One region of the Microbulbifer elongatus genome, then DNA from elsewhere that is predicted to be linked to it. Evidence: predicted binding sites of a transcription regulator. Region 1 holds the regulator's gene; the other holds the start of a gene.
The links. The regulator LexA, encoded in region 1, represses DNA repair genes until DNA is damaged. The targets are predictions, from matches to a motif close to ACTGTNTNTANANACAGT.
Positions count from the first base shown of each region.

Region 2: ruvC (crossover junction endodeoxyribonuclease RuvC) is a predicted target of LexA. The motif match lies at 5,212-5,229, and genes of this name have one in related genera.

Region 1 covers NZ_CP088953.1:2,600,790-2,608,316, forward strand. The annotation lists gene LRR79_RS10620 (hypothetical protein) at 1-268, shown strand, start outside; gene topA (type I DNA topoisomerase) at 523-3,267, shown strand; gene LRR79_RS10630 (DUF6586 family protein) at 3,350-3,889, shown strand; gene LRR79_RS10635 (hypothetical protein) at 3,991-4,245, shown strand; gene lexA (transcriptional repressor LexA) at 4,424-5,032, opposite strand; gene LRR79_RS10645 (DUF6763 family protein) at 5,190-5,522, opposite strand; gene LRR79_RS10650 (TetR/AcrR family transcriptional regulator) at 5,764-6,420, shown strand; gene nagZ (beta-N-acetylhexosaminidase) at 6,442-7,455, shown strand.
Region 2 covers NZ_CP088953.1:1,705,527-1,713,053, reverse strand. The annotation lists gene tolB (Tol-Pal system beta propeller repeat protein TolB) at 1-86, opposite strand, end outside; gene tolA (cell envelope integrity protein TolA) at 86-832, opposite strand; gene tolR (protein TolR) at 852-1,283, opposite strand; gene tolQ (protein TolQ) at 1,322-2,014, opposite strand; gene ybgC (tol-pal system-associated acyl-CoA thioesterase) at 2,011-2,424, opposite strand; gene ruvB (Holliday junction branch migration DNA helicase RuvB) at 2,590-3,609, opposite strand; gene ruvA (Holliday junction branch migration protein RuvA) at 3,635-4,246, opposite strand; gene ruvC (crossover junction endodeoxyribonuclease RuvC) at 4,669-5,199, opposite strand; gene LRR79_RS06975 (YebC/PmpR family DNA-binding transcriptional regulator) at 5,350-6,093, opposite strand; gene aspS (aspartate--tRNA ligase) at 6,231-7,527, opposite strand, start outside.

The sequences.
Region 1 (7,527 bases):
CCATGAAATGCACTTTCAGGGGCCCTGGGATTGGCGTAAGGGGCGCCCGGCGCCCGAAGCGGCACAGCCGGCGCTGAAAGAGCTGATCGGGGCATTGCCCGCGGACGTCACTGCGGTCTATGCCAACGACAGCGGCCTGGGCGTGCAATGGCGTGAGCGCAGTGGTGACGACGGTTTGGGAAAGATTCAGGAGGCACTGGCCGCGCAGCGGCCAGTAATAGAAGAAGCAATACGTCAGCCGTCCCGGAGCGAGCCTGGCGAGGCCTAGCCGACGCCTGGTGCTCAAGAAAACTGGCCGCCCCGGAGATCTGGGCTACTGTTTTAACCGGTTGAACCAACCCCGGAATCATCGGTCACAGGCGCCGGCCGCAGTCAGGAATTGGTAACCAATTTGACTCTGATTTCGCCGATTTGCTTGACCACACTGGGGGCGGAGCATATATATTCGCGCAGCGCACCGTCGAAACGGAGGCTGGCGCAAAGTGCGTGAGCAGTAAATTTTCTATTAAAAATCAAAAGCTTATGGGTAAATCACTGGTCATCGTCGAGTCACCGGCGAAGGCAAAAACGATCAACAAGTATCTCGGAAAGGACTTCGTGGTTAAGTCCAGTATTGGTCATATCCGAGATCTTCCTACCGGTGCATCGGCGAAACAGGCCGTGGATCCCAAAGAGCGTGCGCGCCGAGCGGCAGAAACCCGCAAGCTGTCGCCGGAAGCCAAAGAGATCTACAAGCGCAAGAAAAGCCGTGAGCAGCTGATCAAGCGCATGGGCATTGACCCGGATCACAACTGGGAGGCCCACTACGAAATCCTCCCCGGTAAAGAGAAAGTGGTCGATGAGCTGCGCAAGCTCGCCGCGAATGCCGACCATGTCTATCTCGCAACGGACTTGGACCGCGAAGGGGAGGCCATTGCCTGGCACCTGCGGGAAGCCATTGGTGGGGATGAGCAGCGTTACCGGCGGGTGGTGTTTAACGAAATCACCAAGTCTGCCATTCAGGAGGCGTTTGAAGATCCGGGCCCTCTGGATATCGACCGGGTGAACGCGCAACAGGCGCGCCGTTTCCTCGACCGCATTGTGGGCTACATGGTTTCGCCGTTGTTGTGGGAGAAAGTTGCCCGCGGCCTGTCTGCCGGTCGCGTGCAGTCCGTTGCGGTGAAACTGGTGGTGGAGCGCGAGCGTGAGATTCGCGCGTTTATCCCCGAAGAATACTGGACCCTGTTTGCGGATACGCAAACCGCCAAGTCCGATCCCCTGCGTCTGGAAGTGAAAAAGCAGGCCGGTGAAGCCTTCAAGCCCACCAATGAAGAGCAGGCCATGGCGGCGCTGAAGGCGCTGCAGTCCAGCGACTTCACCGTAAGCGCCCGGGACGACAAGCCCACCAGCTCCAAGCCCAGTGCACCATTTATTACCTCCACCCTGCAGCAGGCCGCGAGCAACCGCCTCAGCTTCAGCGTGAAGAAAACCATGATGATGGCCCAGCGACTTTATGAAGCGGGTTACATCACCTATATGCGTACCGACTCCACCAACCTGAGTGCCGAAGCGGTGTCTTCCGTGCGCGAATTTATTGGTGAGAATTACGGCGAAAAGTACCTGCCGGAAAACCCCAACCGCTACAGCAGCAAAGAGGGGGCGCAGGAAGCGCACGAAGCGATTCGACCTTCCGACGTACGGGTGAAACCGAACATGCTGTCCGGTATGGAGCGCGACGCCGAGCGTCTGTACACCCTGATCTGGCAGCAGTTTGTGGCCTGTCAGATGACGCCGGCCCAGTTTACCTCCACCTCGGTGGTGGTCACCGCTGGCGATTACGAGCTGCGCACCCGCGGTCGCGTAATCCGCTTCGACGGCTTCCTGAAAGTCGCACCCGCGCAGAGCAAGAAAGACGAAGATCTGGTGCTGCCGGATATCAAGGTCGGTGAAAAACTGAACCTGAAAAAGCTGGATCCAAAGCAGCATTTTACCAAACCGCCGGCGCGCTTCAGTGAAGCGGCGCTGGTGAAAGAGCTGGAAAAGCGCGGTATCGGCCGCCCTTCTACCTATGCCTCGATCATCTCCACCATTCAGGATCGCGGATACGTACGCCTGGAAAATCGCCGTTTCTACGCGGAAAAAATGGGCGATATCGTCACCGACCGGTTGAGCGAAAGCTTTACCAACCTGATGGATTACGGGTTTACCGCCAGCCTGGAAGAGTCACTGGATACCGTGGCAGAAGGCAGGAAGGGCTGGAAAGACTTGCTGAACGAGTTCTACTCCGACTTCAGCAAGCGCCTGGAAGTGGCCCAGGACAAAGAGGGCGGCATGCGCCGCAATACGCCGACGGATACAGACATCGAGTGCGGCAAGTGCGGTCGCCACATGCAGATTCGCACCGGTTCCACCGGCGTATTCCTCGGATGTTCCGGCTATGCGCTGCCACCCAAGGAGCGTTGTACCAACACCATGAATCTGGTGTCCGGTGAAGAAGCCGTGGATGCCGAGAAAGACGAAGATGCGGAAACCCGTCAGCTGCGTGAAAAGCGCCGTTGCCCCAAGTGTGGCACCGCCATGGACAACTACCTGGTGGACGAACACCGCAAACTGCATATTTGCGGCAACAATCCCGATTGCAATGGTTTCGAGGTTGAGAAGGGTACCTTCAAGATCAAGGGTTACGACGGTCCGGTCATCGAGTGCGACAAGTGCGGTGCCGACATGCAGCTGAAGTCTGGCCGGTTTGGCAAGTACTTCGGTTGTACCAGCGAGACCTGTAAAAACACCCGCAAGCTGCTGAAAAGCGGCCAGCCGGCACCGCCGAAAATGGATCCGGTGCCCATGCCGGAGCTCGCCTGTGAAAAGGTGGAAGACACCTACATCCTGCGCGACGGTGCGTCCGGGCTGTTCCTTGCGGCCAGTCAGTTCCCGAAAAATCGTGAAACCCGCGCGCCCCTGGTCAAGGAGCTGCTGCCCCACAAGGATGAGATTGATCCCAAGTACAGTTTCCTGTTCTCGGCGCCTACCGAAGACAACGAAGGCCGAGATACGGTTGTGCGGTTCAGTCGTAAAACCCAGGAGCAGTACGTTCAGAGTGAAGAGGACGGCAAGGCCACTGGCTGGAAAGCCTTCTATCGCGATGGCAAATGGCAGATAGACGTTCCTGCGAAAAAAGCACCGGCGAAGAAAAAAGCCGCTGCCAAGAAAGCGCCTGCCAAGAAAGCGGTCGCCAAAAAAGCGCCGGCGAAGAAAAAGGCAGCCGCCAAAAAGTCCCCGGCCAAGTAACTGGCCGGGACGCCGCTCTCCATCATCCCGGCGCATGCCGGGATCCAGGAAATCTGGGAGAAAGACTAGTGGGTAATGCAGTTTGAGTAATCCCTATACCGGAACCGTCGCGTCGGCACTGCGCAAAGCCCAGCTGCTGCTGCAATCCAGCGCGCAAGCGGGGGATACTCCACTGCTGGAAGCCTCCCTGCTGGAAGCGGCGGTAGTGCAGCTGTGGCGTGGGTACCGGGGGTTTCTGGCGGAGCAGGGGCACCAGATGCAGCTGGGCTTTGCCACCGGTGCTGAACCGGAAACCGCCCATGCGCTGGCGCACCTGGTCGCCCAGCGCGGGAAGTTCAGTGCTGAGGCCAATGAGCTAGTCAGTCTTGCTGAAAACCCCGACAGCTGGTTTGCCGGTCTCTGCGGGGCCTGGCATCGACTGTGGGCCCTGAGTGTTTCCTCGGCCACCACATCCAGCCCTGCCAGCGGTGTTCAGTCCGTCATCCCGGTGCGTCAGCTTGATGATCTGGGCCGGAGTGTGGCCACTTCGGATCAGCCGCTCACCCGGGAGCGGGTACAGGAGTGGTATCAGGGGCTGTCCGAGCTGATTCAGCGCCAGCGGGCCCACAGCCAGGAGTGGTGATCCCCCGGGGCAGGAAGGAAACCTATCACCCGCTGCCCGCTGATTAATCAGGCGCCGCTGTGTTACACTGCCTCCAAATCACGCGGTTATTGGAGAAGTGAATGTCTACCGAGACTTACGAAATCATTGAGTTGTCCAATGGTGATGTGGCGCTGCGACGCGCTGGTCACAAAGGGGAACCGCTGGTGCGTATTCATTTCTCGGACGAGAGCCAGCACTTCCTGCGGGAACACAAGGTGGCCGTAGCCCGCGCCATGCTGGAAGCTGGGATCGAAGCGGTGCAGGACATCAATGAGATGGAGCCAGAGCCGTTCGAGGATGAAGAGGTAGACCTCACCGAGCACACCATTCACTGATCATTCTGTGGTTGATTCGTATACATAAAAAAACAGGGCTGAAGCCCTGTTTTTTTATGTTCGAAATACGAGGTTCGGAATGTTTGGCGATTCGTCATCCCGGCGAATAGCCTGTGCCGTACTTGATCCGGCAACGGGGGCCGGAAAACCTGAAGGCTCGCCGCTTACACCGCCAACATCAGATCGGATTCTGGCGAATCACACCCACCGCGAGACCTTCAATCGCAAAGCTGCGATCCCGCATATCCACTTCAATCACATCAAAATCCTGATTCTCTGGCAGCAGCTGCACCGTCGCCTGGTTCCCGCGGCGCTTGAAGCGTTTTACCGTGACTTCGTCTTCGATACGCGCGACCACAATCTGCCCATTGCGAATATTGTCGGTGCGCTGCACCGCCAGTAAATCCCCATCGAGAATACCCGCGTCCTTCATGCTCATGCCGTGCACCCGCAACAGGTAATCTGCCGGCGGATGAAAAAACTCCGCGGGAATCTCACAGTATTCCTCGATATTCTCTTCCGCCAGAATCGGGTTACCCGCTGCAACGCGGCCCACGATCGGCAGGCCATTGTTGTAGTCGGGGATACGGATGCCGCGGGATGCGCCGGCGACCATTTCAATTGCACCTTTGCGGGCCAGTGCCTTGAGGTGCTCTTCCGCAGCATTGGGAGAGCGAAAACCCAGCTCCTGGGCAATTTCGGCTCGGGTGGGCGGGTAGCCCGTATCGTCCAGATAGGATTTGATCAGTTCCAGTACCTGAGCCTGGCGTGCGGTGAGGTTTGTCATGAGCGCCTTCCTGTTGTCTGTATTTTTATACAGTTGCTGTGATTATATACAGATTTCAGGGGCGCGCAATCAAAGCGACCTGTGCACTGGTGGCGGCGAATGCCGCGGTCCACTCCGTACTGACAGGCGCAGGGTCATCAGGATTGAGTGCAATGGCTCAGAAGCCCTCATCGGTACCGGGGAAGCTTTCCCCCTCGAGCCGGTCGATCGCACTCTGTGCGGGGGAAAAAATCGGACTGCGATAACCGGCATCTTCGTCATCCTGCATTTCATCCGCCACAGTGCCGTACCCGGCGTTGGGGTCTTCGGGAGCCGCAGCGCCGATGACCGGCATTGCCGGCCAGTTCTGGAAGTCGATTTCGTCCAGACTGCCGTCCAGGTACTGGATTTCAATGGTGCGAGCCGGGTGATCGACGGCAACCACTTCAAACAGATCACCGGTATCGAAGTTTTCAAACCAATTGCCAATTTCCGGAGCGATTCGTGCCATGGCGTGCTCCTCCTCTTTTACTGTCGTGGTATCTCCGCCTTCCGTTCCATCCCGGCGCTTTCAGAGCTTGTACACTCGTTCTAACGTGGGGGAGGTGGGCTTGGTACTTTCGTCGAGGGCTAAAAGCCGTCGCGCGGTAAAGACTGGGATGGGTAGCGCAGGTTTCATCGCCGGCGGACTGTGCTAGTCTCCCGTTGAAACAAGCGTTTTAATTGTTGGTTTGAATTGGTGTGAAATCGGCATGAGTCAGTCAGACACGGTCCATCGTATTCTGGACGCCGCGGAAGTCCTGTTCGCAGAGCGGGGTTTTACGGAGACCTCCCTGCGGACCATAACCAGTACCGCCGGGGTGAACCTGGCAGCGGTCAATTACCATTTTGGTTCTAAAAAAGAATTGATTCAGGCGGTTTTTGAACGTTTCCTTACACCTTTTACGGATATTCTGAATCGCGAGCTTACCCGGCGGGGTGGTGCGAGCGAGCCGTTGCAGCTGGATGATCTCCTGCAGAGTCTGTATCGCGTTGCCCTCGCGGGGCTCGCCAGCCAGGGGCGCGACCCCAAGCGCTTTATGCGTCTGCTGGGACTGGCGTATACGCAGTCTCAGGGGCATCTGCGCCGCTTTATCGTATCCCGCTATGGCGACAGCTACCGGCGCTTTGCCGGCCAGCTGGCGGCCGCGCTGCCGCATGTGGATCCGGTGACATTTTACTGGCGCCTTTACTTTATGCTCGGTGCGACGGTGTTTTCTCTTTCGAGCTTTGACGCCATCGAAGCTATCCTTCGTGAGGATTTTGGCGCCGAGAGCAGCCTGGAAGAGACCCTGGCGCGGTTGGCTCCGGCGGCGGTGGCCATGCTGACTGCGCCCATGCCCGGCGAAAGTGCCGGCGACAACCATTAATTCATCTTGGAGTTCGTGCCGATGTCTAAACCGATTGGGCCGGTAATGATCGATGTGGAGGGGCACGCCCTCACCGACGAAGATCGCGCGTTGTTGCAGCATCCTCAGGTTGGCGGATTGATCTTTTTTGCGCGCAACTTTGACAGCCGTCCACAGCTGGAGGCACTGGTGGCAGAGATTCGCTCAGTGCGGCCCGAAATTCTGCTGGCCGTGGACCAGGAAGGGGGGCGGGTTCAGCGGTTTCGGGACTCTTTTACCCGTATCCCGTCCATGCAGGCGCTGAGCGCCCACGCAGATCAACAGCGGCTGGAAGATGTGGGCTGGTTGCTGGCCGCAGAACTGTTGGCTGTGGGGATCGACTTCAGTTTTGCGCCGGTGCTGGACGCGGATGACGATTTTTGCCGCATTGTCGGCGATCGCAGTTTTGCCCGGGATCCATTGAAGCTCGCCGACAAGGCGCGCCCATTTATGAGAGGTATGCACGATGCCGGGATGGCCACCACCGGCAAGCATTTTCCGGGTCACGGACAGGTGCTGGAAGACAGCCACGAAGAGCTGCCTGTAGACCAGCGTCCCCTGGAGGAGGTCTTGGCTGCGGATTGCACGCCGTTTAGTCAGTGTATTGCGGCCGGTGAGCTGGAAGCCGTCATGCCGGCCCATATTCGTTTCGCCAAGGTCGATGAAAACCCCGTGGGCTTTTCCCGTTTCTGGCTGCAGGAGATACTGCGCAAGCGCCTCGGCTTCGATGGTGTCATCTTCAGTGATGATCTGACCATGGAAGGCGCCGGTGCCGCGGGCGGTTATCGTGAGCGGATTCACGCGGCCATGGCGGCGGGGTGTGATATGGGTGTGGTTTGTAATAATCGTGCCGGCGCGGTCGAGGTGCTGGAGGCTCTGAAAGACTTTACTCCGGATCCCGATTCCAGCCGTCGTCTCGAGCGGATGCGTGGGCGCGCAAAAATGTCATCCTGGGACGCGTTGACTCAGAGTGAGCGTTGGCAGAAAACCCGCCAGTGGTTAGCCTCCTGGATGTAAAACCTTTTATTCTTTGCGCGCACGCGGTGCGCGTAATACTTGTCAGACAAGTACAGAAAAATAGTCACTAGC
Region 2 (7,527 bases), 900 kb from region 1:
ATTTCCACCACCAGCTGGGCGCGGGCGGAAACCGCCAGTACGCAGCCAAGCAGGGTGGCAAAGAGAAGAGAGACTGTTTTTTTCATCATTGGCGCAGGCCTTCGACTCTGAATATCAATTTGGTGGTTCTAATCTGGCGTTCGAACAGTGACGGCTCCTCGCGCGCCACCTTCTCCACTTCCGGAAAGACTTCTACTTTCTTGACCGCAGTGAGCACGGATCGATCCACCGCGGGATTGCCACTGCCTTTGGTAATGGTAGAGGCCACCACGCGCCCGGTGGGTACAAAATTGATCTGAACCTCCACCACCATACCATTTCGGGCGCTTGGCGGACGGCTCCAGACCTGCACGATGCGCTGGCGAATGGCCTGCGCAACGGACATGACCGCGGCGGAGTCGTCGCTGGCCTCCTGCAGAGCCTCTTCGTCCTCAAGTGCGTCTTCGAATGCACTTTTACGCTCCTGCTTCAGCTGCTCCTTGCGCTCGGCCTCTTTGCGCTCTTTCTCCTTGCGCGCTTCTTCTGCCTTACGTTTCTTCTCCGCCTCTTCCTTTTTCTTGCGCTCGGCCGCGGCTTTACGCTTTCTTTCCGCCTCGGCTCTGCGCTGGCGCTCAAGTTCCTGCTGACGCCGCTTTTCCCGCAGGTCGACCTTGGGCGGTGCCTTGGGCTGGTTCGACTTGGATTCCAGCTGCACCAGCTTGGCCTGCACAAACTTGGGCATCGGCTTCAGTTCGCGTTTGTGTTCCGCCTCCCAGCCAAACGTCAGCACCGCGATCAACAACGCGTGCAGAGCGACACTGATAATGATGGCCGGGCCGTAGGAGCGATTCATACTTGCGTCTGGCTCCAGCTCATTCCGACGGCGGCTCGGTCACCAGGCCCACGCTGGGGGCCCCGGCCTGCTGGAGATGCGTCATGGCACCCACAATCAGACCGTACTTGGCGTCGGTATCTCCCCACACCAGAACTGGCGTTTTCGGCTTCTGCCGCAGCACTTTGGCCACTGTTTCCTTGATTTCCTTCAGCGGCTTGGCCACCTTCTCATCGTCACCAAGGTTGAGGTAGTAGCTGCCATCGGCTTTCACCGACACGATCAGCGGCTCGTCATCGGTATCATCAATGGGGGCCGAGGGCGCGTCCGGCAGATCCACTTTGACCCCCTGCATCAGCAGCGGGGCGGTCACCATAAACACGATCAGCAATACCAGCATCACGTCGATGTACGGCACCACGTTGATCTCGGAGACCAGCTTACGCTTCGGGGCTTTGCGAAAATTGCTCATGATTCAGCTCTTTGCACAGCGTTGCGTTCAGCGCCGCCTTAACCGGAGGCGTGCACTTTGCGGTGCAGGATGGAGGAGAACTCTTCGGCAAAGGTCTCATAGCTCGATAGCAGCCATTCCGCCTTGGCGGAATAACGGTTGTACGCCATAACCGCAGGAATCGCCGCGAACAGCCCCATGGCGGTGGCCACCAGCGCTTCGGAAATACCCGGAGCAACCGTGGCAATGGTGGCCTGGTGCATAGTGGCGAGACCGCGGAAAGAGTTCATGATCCCCCACACGGTGCCGAACAGGCCGATATAGGGGCTGACGGAGCCGACAGTAGCCAGGAACGGCAGGTTCATCTCCACCTTCTCCTGCTCCCGGGACATGGCCACCCGCATGGCGCGCTCAGTGCCCTCCATAACCGCCGCCGGGCTGCTTTTGCCCTGCTGGCGCAGGCGGGTAAATTCGGTAAACCCGGCGCGAAACAGGGATTCCACACCATCAATCTTGCCTTTTTCAGCGGCGGCATTGCCGTCGCGGAACAGCTGGTTCAGATCCGCACCGGACCAGAACTTGCGCTCAAAGTTGATCATGGACTTGCGCGCACGGGACAGATAGGTACCGCGCTGGATAATCATGACCCAGGAAATGACCGAGGCCAGTAACAGCATCAGCATGACCAGTTGTACCAGCAGGCTGGCGCTGGAAATCAGGCCCCACAGGGAAAGTTGTTCACCGGCATTCATGAATGTTGACTCGCTGCCTTCAAAGCTTGATGGATGGGTTGGGGGAATGCGCAGGGTTTGCGGCTCGCGTCGTCCACGCAGGCCACTTTGACCACGCCCTCACAAATAATTTCACTGCCGCGCCAGATTTTCTGCACAAAGGTTACCGCGGCACGGCCGACTCTGGCGACTGCCGCAGTGGCTCTGAGCTCGTCGTCGAGTATTGCAGACCGGCGGTACTGAACCTCCGCTGAATGCACCACCAGCAGCAGCCCCTGCTGCGGCATCGCGGGCTTATCATAGCCGAGCGCACGGACCAATTCTGTGCGCGCGCGCTCCATATACTTTAAATAATTGACGTAATAGACGATTCCGCCAGCGTCCGTATCCTCGATATAGACGCGAATGGGAATACTGAAGGGTTCTGACACGCACCGTCCTTAACTCGCCGACCGCGAACTGACTTTTTGTTGTTGATAGCGGTTTGGGGCACACCGGGCAGATTTCAACGGCCGTTGACCATTTCTACCAGCGCTCGTGAGATATGCTACAGGAACCAGACCGCTTCGTCAGGTGTGGTCAGACTCAATTGTGCGTCAAACCCGATCGGGCTTGGGAATGCCGAAGTGCTCATAGGCCAACGCGGTCACCACCCGTCCGCGGGGGGTGCGGGTCAGGTAGCCCTGCTGGATCAGGTACGGTTCCAGCACATCCTCGATGGTATCGCGCTCTTCACTCACGGCGGCGGCCAGGCTGTCGACACCGACGGGGCCGCCATCAAACTTCTCGATCATGGTCAGCAGCATGCGGCGGTCGAGCTGATCGAAGCCGCTGGCATCCACGTTCAGCATATTCAGCGCCAGGTCCGCGGTCTCCGCACACACATGACCGTCGCTTTTCACTTCGGCGTAATCCCGCACCCGGCGCAGCAGGCGGTTGGCGATACGCGGCGTGCCGCGGGCGCGACGGGCCACCTCGTGGGCCCCACCCTCATCCATATCCACGCCCATCAGGCCGGCGGAGCGGGCGACGATACTGGTGAGATCGGTAACGGAGTAGAATTCAAGCCGCTGCACGATGCCAAAACGGTCCCGCAGGGGGGAAGTCAGCAGGCCCGCGCGGGTGGTCGCACCAACGAGCGTAAACGGTGGCAAATCCAGCTTGATGGAGCGCGCCGCAGGCCCCTCTCCGATCATGATATCCAGCTGATAGTCTTCCATGGCGGGATACAGCACCTCTTCCACATGCGGGCTGAGACGGTGGATCTCGTCGATAAACAGCACGTCCCCGGGTTCGAGATTGGTCATAATCGCGGCGAGATCACCGGCCTTTTCCAGTACCGGACCGGAGGTGGTCTTGATGGCGACACCCATTTCCGCGGCAATAATGTTCGCCAGTGTGGTTTTACCAAGACCGGGTGGGCCGAATACCAGGGTGTGATCGAGGGCTTCTTTGCGCAGCTTGGCGGCCTGGATGAAGATTTCCATCTGCTCGCGCACCACCGGCTGGCCCACGTAGTCGGACAGGGTTTTGGGGCGCACGGCGCGGTCGTACTGCTCTTCCTGGCCGGTGGGCCCTTGGGGTTCGGGGGCGATCAGGCGGTCGGCTTCAATCACGGGCAATTCTCAAATGGATACAGTATCAGGCCGGAGCCATGCTTTTCAGCGCCAGGCGGATCAGGGTGGCGCTATCGGCGTCGGGCTGCTCTTTGGCGGCGCGGGCGACCATTTTGGTGGCGTCGGTGGGCTTGTAGCCCAGGGCGGCCAGGGCACTTTCTGCCTCGCCGCTGTGATCGACTTTGGATTCGGCGTTGGTGGACATCAGCGGGATATCCCCCAGATCGCCGGATTGCGGGGTGAGCTTGCCGCGCAGTTCGATAATCAGCCGCTCGGCAGTTTTCTTGCCCACACCGGGCACTTTCACCAGCGCACCCACGTTATCGTCCGCTACACAGCGGGCCAGTGCGGCGCCGTCGAGGCCAGACAGGATGGCCAGAGCCATTTTGGGGCCGACGCCGTTGACCTTGATCAGGGTGCGAAACAGCTGCCGGTCGCTCTCGCGGATAAAGCCGAACAGTTGCTGCGAGGTTTCCGATACGGCCAGGTGAGTATGCAATTGCACACTGCCACCCAGCTGTGGCAACTCAAAAATAGTGGTCATGGGGGCCAACACTTCGTAGCCCACGCCCTGCACATCAACGAGCAGTTGCGGGGGTTGTACGGCGGCCAGCTTGCCGGTGAGTCTTCCGATCATTCTTATTCCATTTTTTCCGGGCCCTGAGGTCCGGTGGTACGTATTTTATAGGATTCTGTGGCGGCGCCACTGCCGATAAAGGTTTGCCAGACACGCCGTGAACCCATCCATGGGGGCTCTTCTGCGAGGTCCCTCTCGCAGAAGGTCTGGCAAACCTTTATCGGCAGCAGCGCCTTAAATTTTTACCAATGCTGTTTATCCCTCCACGAGGTACACCCGGTGATTGCCAAGCAAGCAGTGCTACAGGGCTAAGGCTTCGATACCGGGGACACCTTCGCGGGACCTTCACCGCCAGGGATGGCGGTGCAGAGCCCCCAGGGATGGGTCTACGGCGTGTCCCGCGAAGGTGTCCCCGGTAGCGGAGCCGCCACCCAACGTCCCGACTGCGTGCCACGAAACCCGCCGCACCACTGAAGCCAAACTCAAGTTACGCTAAGCCGCCCGCGCCGAAACCGGGCCCGCGACCCAGCCGAAGACTGAACCAAAGTCTGCATGGTATGCATATGACACAAGGCAACGGCCAAAGCATCCGCCGCATCCTCTTGCGGAGAAGCGGGCAGTTTGAGCAGGGTTTTGACCATATGCTGCACCTGCAGCTTGTCCGCACCACCGTTACCCACCACCGCCTGTTTCACCTTGCGCGCTTCGTACTCCGACACAGGCAGATCCGCATGGGTGGCGGCGACGATGGCGGCGCCTCTTGCCTGACCCAGTTTTAACGCGGAGCCGGCGCTTTTCGACATAAATACGTTTTCGATGGCCATCTGCTGGGGCTGGTACTGCTGGGCAATCTGGCTCACGGCGTCAAATATGAGCTTCAGGCGCTCGGGCAGCGGGCCGTCGGGGAGTTTGATCACACCGCTGGCGACATAGCGGGCATTGGAGCGCTCCACGTCGATCAGGCCGTAACCGGTTTTACGTGAGCCGGGATCGATGCCCAGAATGCGGGTCACGGCGGGCTACCCCCTGTACATTTATACAATTGTTACCGGGAAGTTTCCCAAGGTGAGGACTGGGCGTCAAGGCGGGAAGCGGATCTGTCCGGTCAGATACAAAAATGCCCCACGATTGCGGGGCATTTTTCCGGAGTGGCCGGGATCAGCTCAACCCAGCTCGGCCATTACCTCTTCTGGTATATCGGCGTTGGAATACACGTTCTGTACGTCGTCCAGGTCTTCCAGCATATCCACCAGCGCCATCACTTTCTCCGCACTCTCTTTATCCATAGGCACGGTGGTCGAGGGGATCATGGCAATCTCGGCGTTGTCCGGTTTGAAGCCCGCTTCCGTCAGGGCATCTTTCACGGACATATACTCGGTAAACTCGGTGGTCACCTCGATACTGCCATCGTCATTGGTCTGGATATCCTCCGCACCGGCTTCCAGAGCCGCTTCCATCAGCGCATCTTCATCCACCCCCGGCTCGTAGTACATCTGCCCCTTGCGCGAGAACAGGTAAGCCACAGAACCGTCGGTGCCCAGATTGCCGCCGCGCTTGGTAAACGCGTGACGCACCTCGGCAACGGTGCGGTTGCGGTTGTCGGTGAGACACTCCACCAGAATGGCTACGCCGCCGACACCATACCCTTCATAGGTCACCGCTTCGTAATTGTCCCCATCGGTATTGCCAGCACCGCGGGCGATGGCTTTATCGATGGTGTCGCGCTTCATGTTCGCGCCGAGGGCCTTGTCGATGGCGGCGCGCAGTGCCGGGTTGTCATCGGGGTTGGCACCGCCCTTCGCGGCTACGGTGAGCTCGCGAATGATCTTGGTGAAAACCTTACCCCGCTTGGCGTCCTGGGCGGCCTTGCGGTGTTTGATGTTGGCCCATTTACTGTGTCCTGCCATCGATAAATCTCCGGTCTTTCTTCTATATCTAAATCTGGGTCTGGCGCACTCATGCTTTTCGTCTCCCCGGCGCAGGCCGGGGTCCAACTCACTGGATTCCGGCCTGCGCCGGAATGACGATAGGGAAAACGCAGCCTTTAACCTACCTGCTCTTCTTTTTGGCGCAGACGGATGCTCAGTTCGCGCAGCTGCTTGGCGTCCACCGCTCCCGGGGCATCGGTCATCACACAGGCGGCGCTCTGGGTTTTCGGGAAGGCGATGACGTCGCGAATGGAGTCACTGTCGGTCATGAGCATCACCAGGCGGTCGAGGCCGAAAGCCAGTCCACCGTGGGGCGGAGCACCGTATTTGAGCGCGTCCAGCAGGAAGCCGAACTTCTCGCGCTGCTCCTCGGCGTCGATGCCGAGGGCGCGGAATACCGTCTGCTGCATGTCCTGATCGTGAATACGGATGGAACCGCCACCCAGCTCGCAGCCGTTCAGCACCATGTCGTAAGCGCGGGACAGGGCCTCCAGCGGGTTCTTTTCCAGATCCTCTGCGGAACAGGAAGGCGCGGTGAACGGGTGGTGCAGCGCGGTGACGCTGCCGTCGTCGTTCTCTTCGAACATCGGGAAGTCCACCACCCACAGGGGCGCCCATTCCGCCACGTACAGGTCCAGGTCTTCACCCAGCTTGCAGCGCAGTGCGCCGAGTGCTTCGGAGACAACCTTGGCCTTGTCGGAACCGAAGAAGATCAGGTCGCCATTCTCTGCCTGTACGCGATCGAGGATCGCCGCGCGCACTTCATTGGGCAGGAATTTGACGATCGGGGACTGCAGGCCACCTTCCAGATCGGACTTGTCGTTGACCTTGATGTAGGCCAGGCCCTTGGCGCCGTAGATGGAGACGTACTTGGTGTAGTCGTCGATCTGCTTGCGGGTCAGCTTGTCGTTGCCACCGGGGACTTTCAGTGCGGTCACACGGCCTTTTGGATCGTTGGCCGGGCCGGAGAATACTTTGAAGTCCACTTGTGTCATCAGGTCTTTGACGTCTACCAGCTCCAGCGGAATACGCAGGTCCGGCTTGTCGGAACCGAATTTCGCCATGGCCTCACTGAACGGCATGCGCGGGAACTCGCCCAGCTCCACGCCTTTCAGCTCTTTGAACAGCTTGCGAATCATGTTCTCGGTGATGGACATGATGGCGTTTTCGTCGAGGAACGCCGTCTCGATATCGATCTGGGTGAATTCCGGTTGGCGATCTGCGCGCAGATCTTCGTCGCGGAAACACTTGGCGATCTGATAGTAGCGATCGAAACCGGACACCATCAGCAGCTGCTTGAACAGCTGTGGGGACTGCGGCAGGGCGAAGAATTTGCCAGCGTGGGTGCGGCTCGGCACCAGGTAATCCCGGGCCCCTTCCGGTGTCGCGCGGGTCAGTATCGGGGTTTCGATA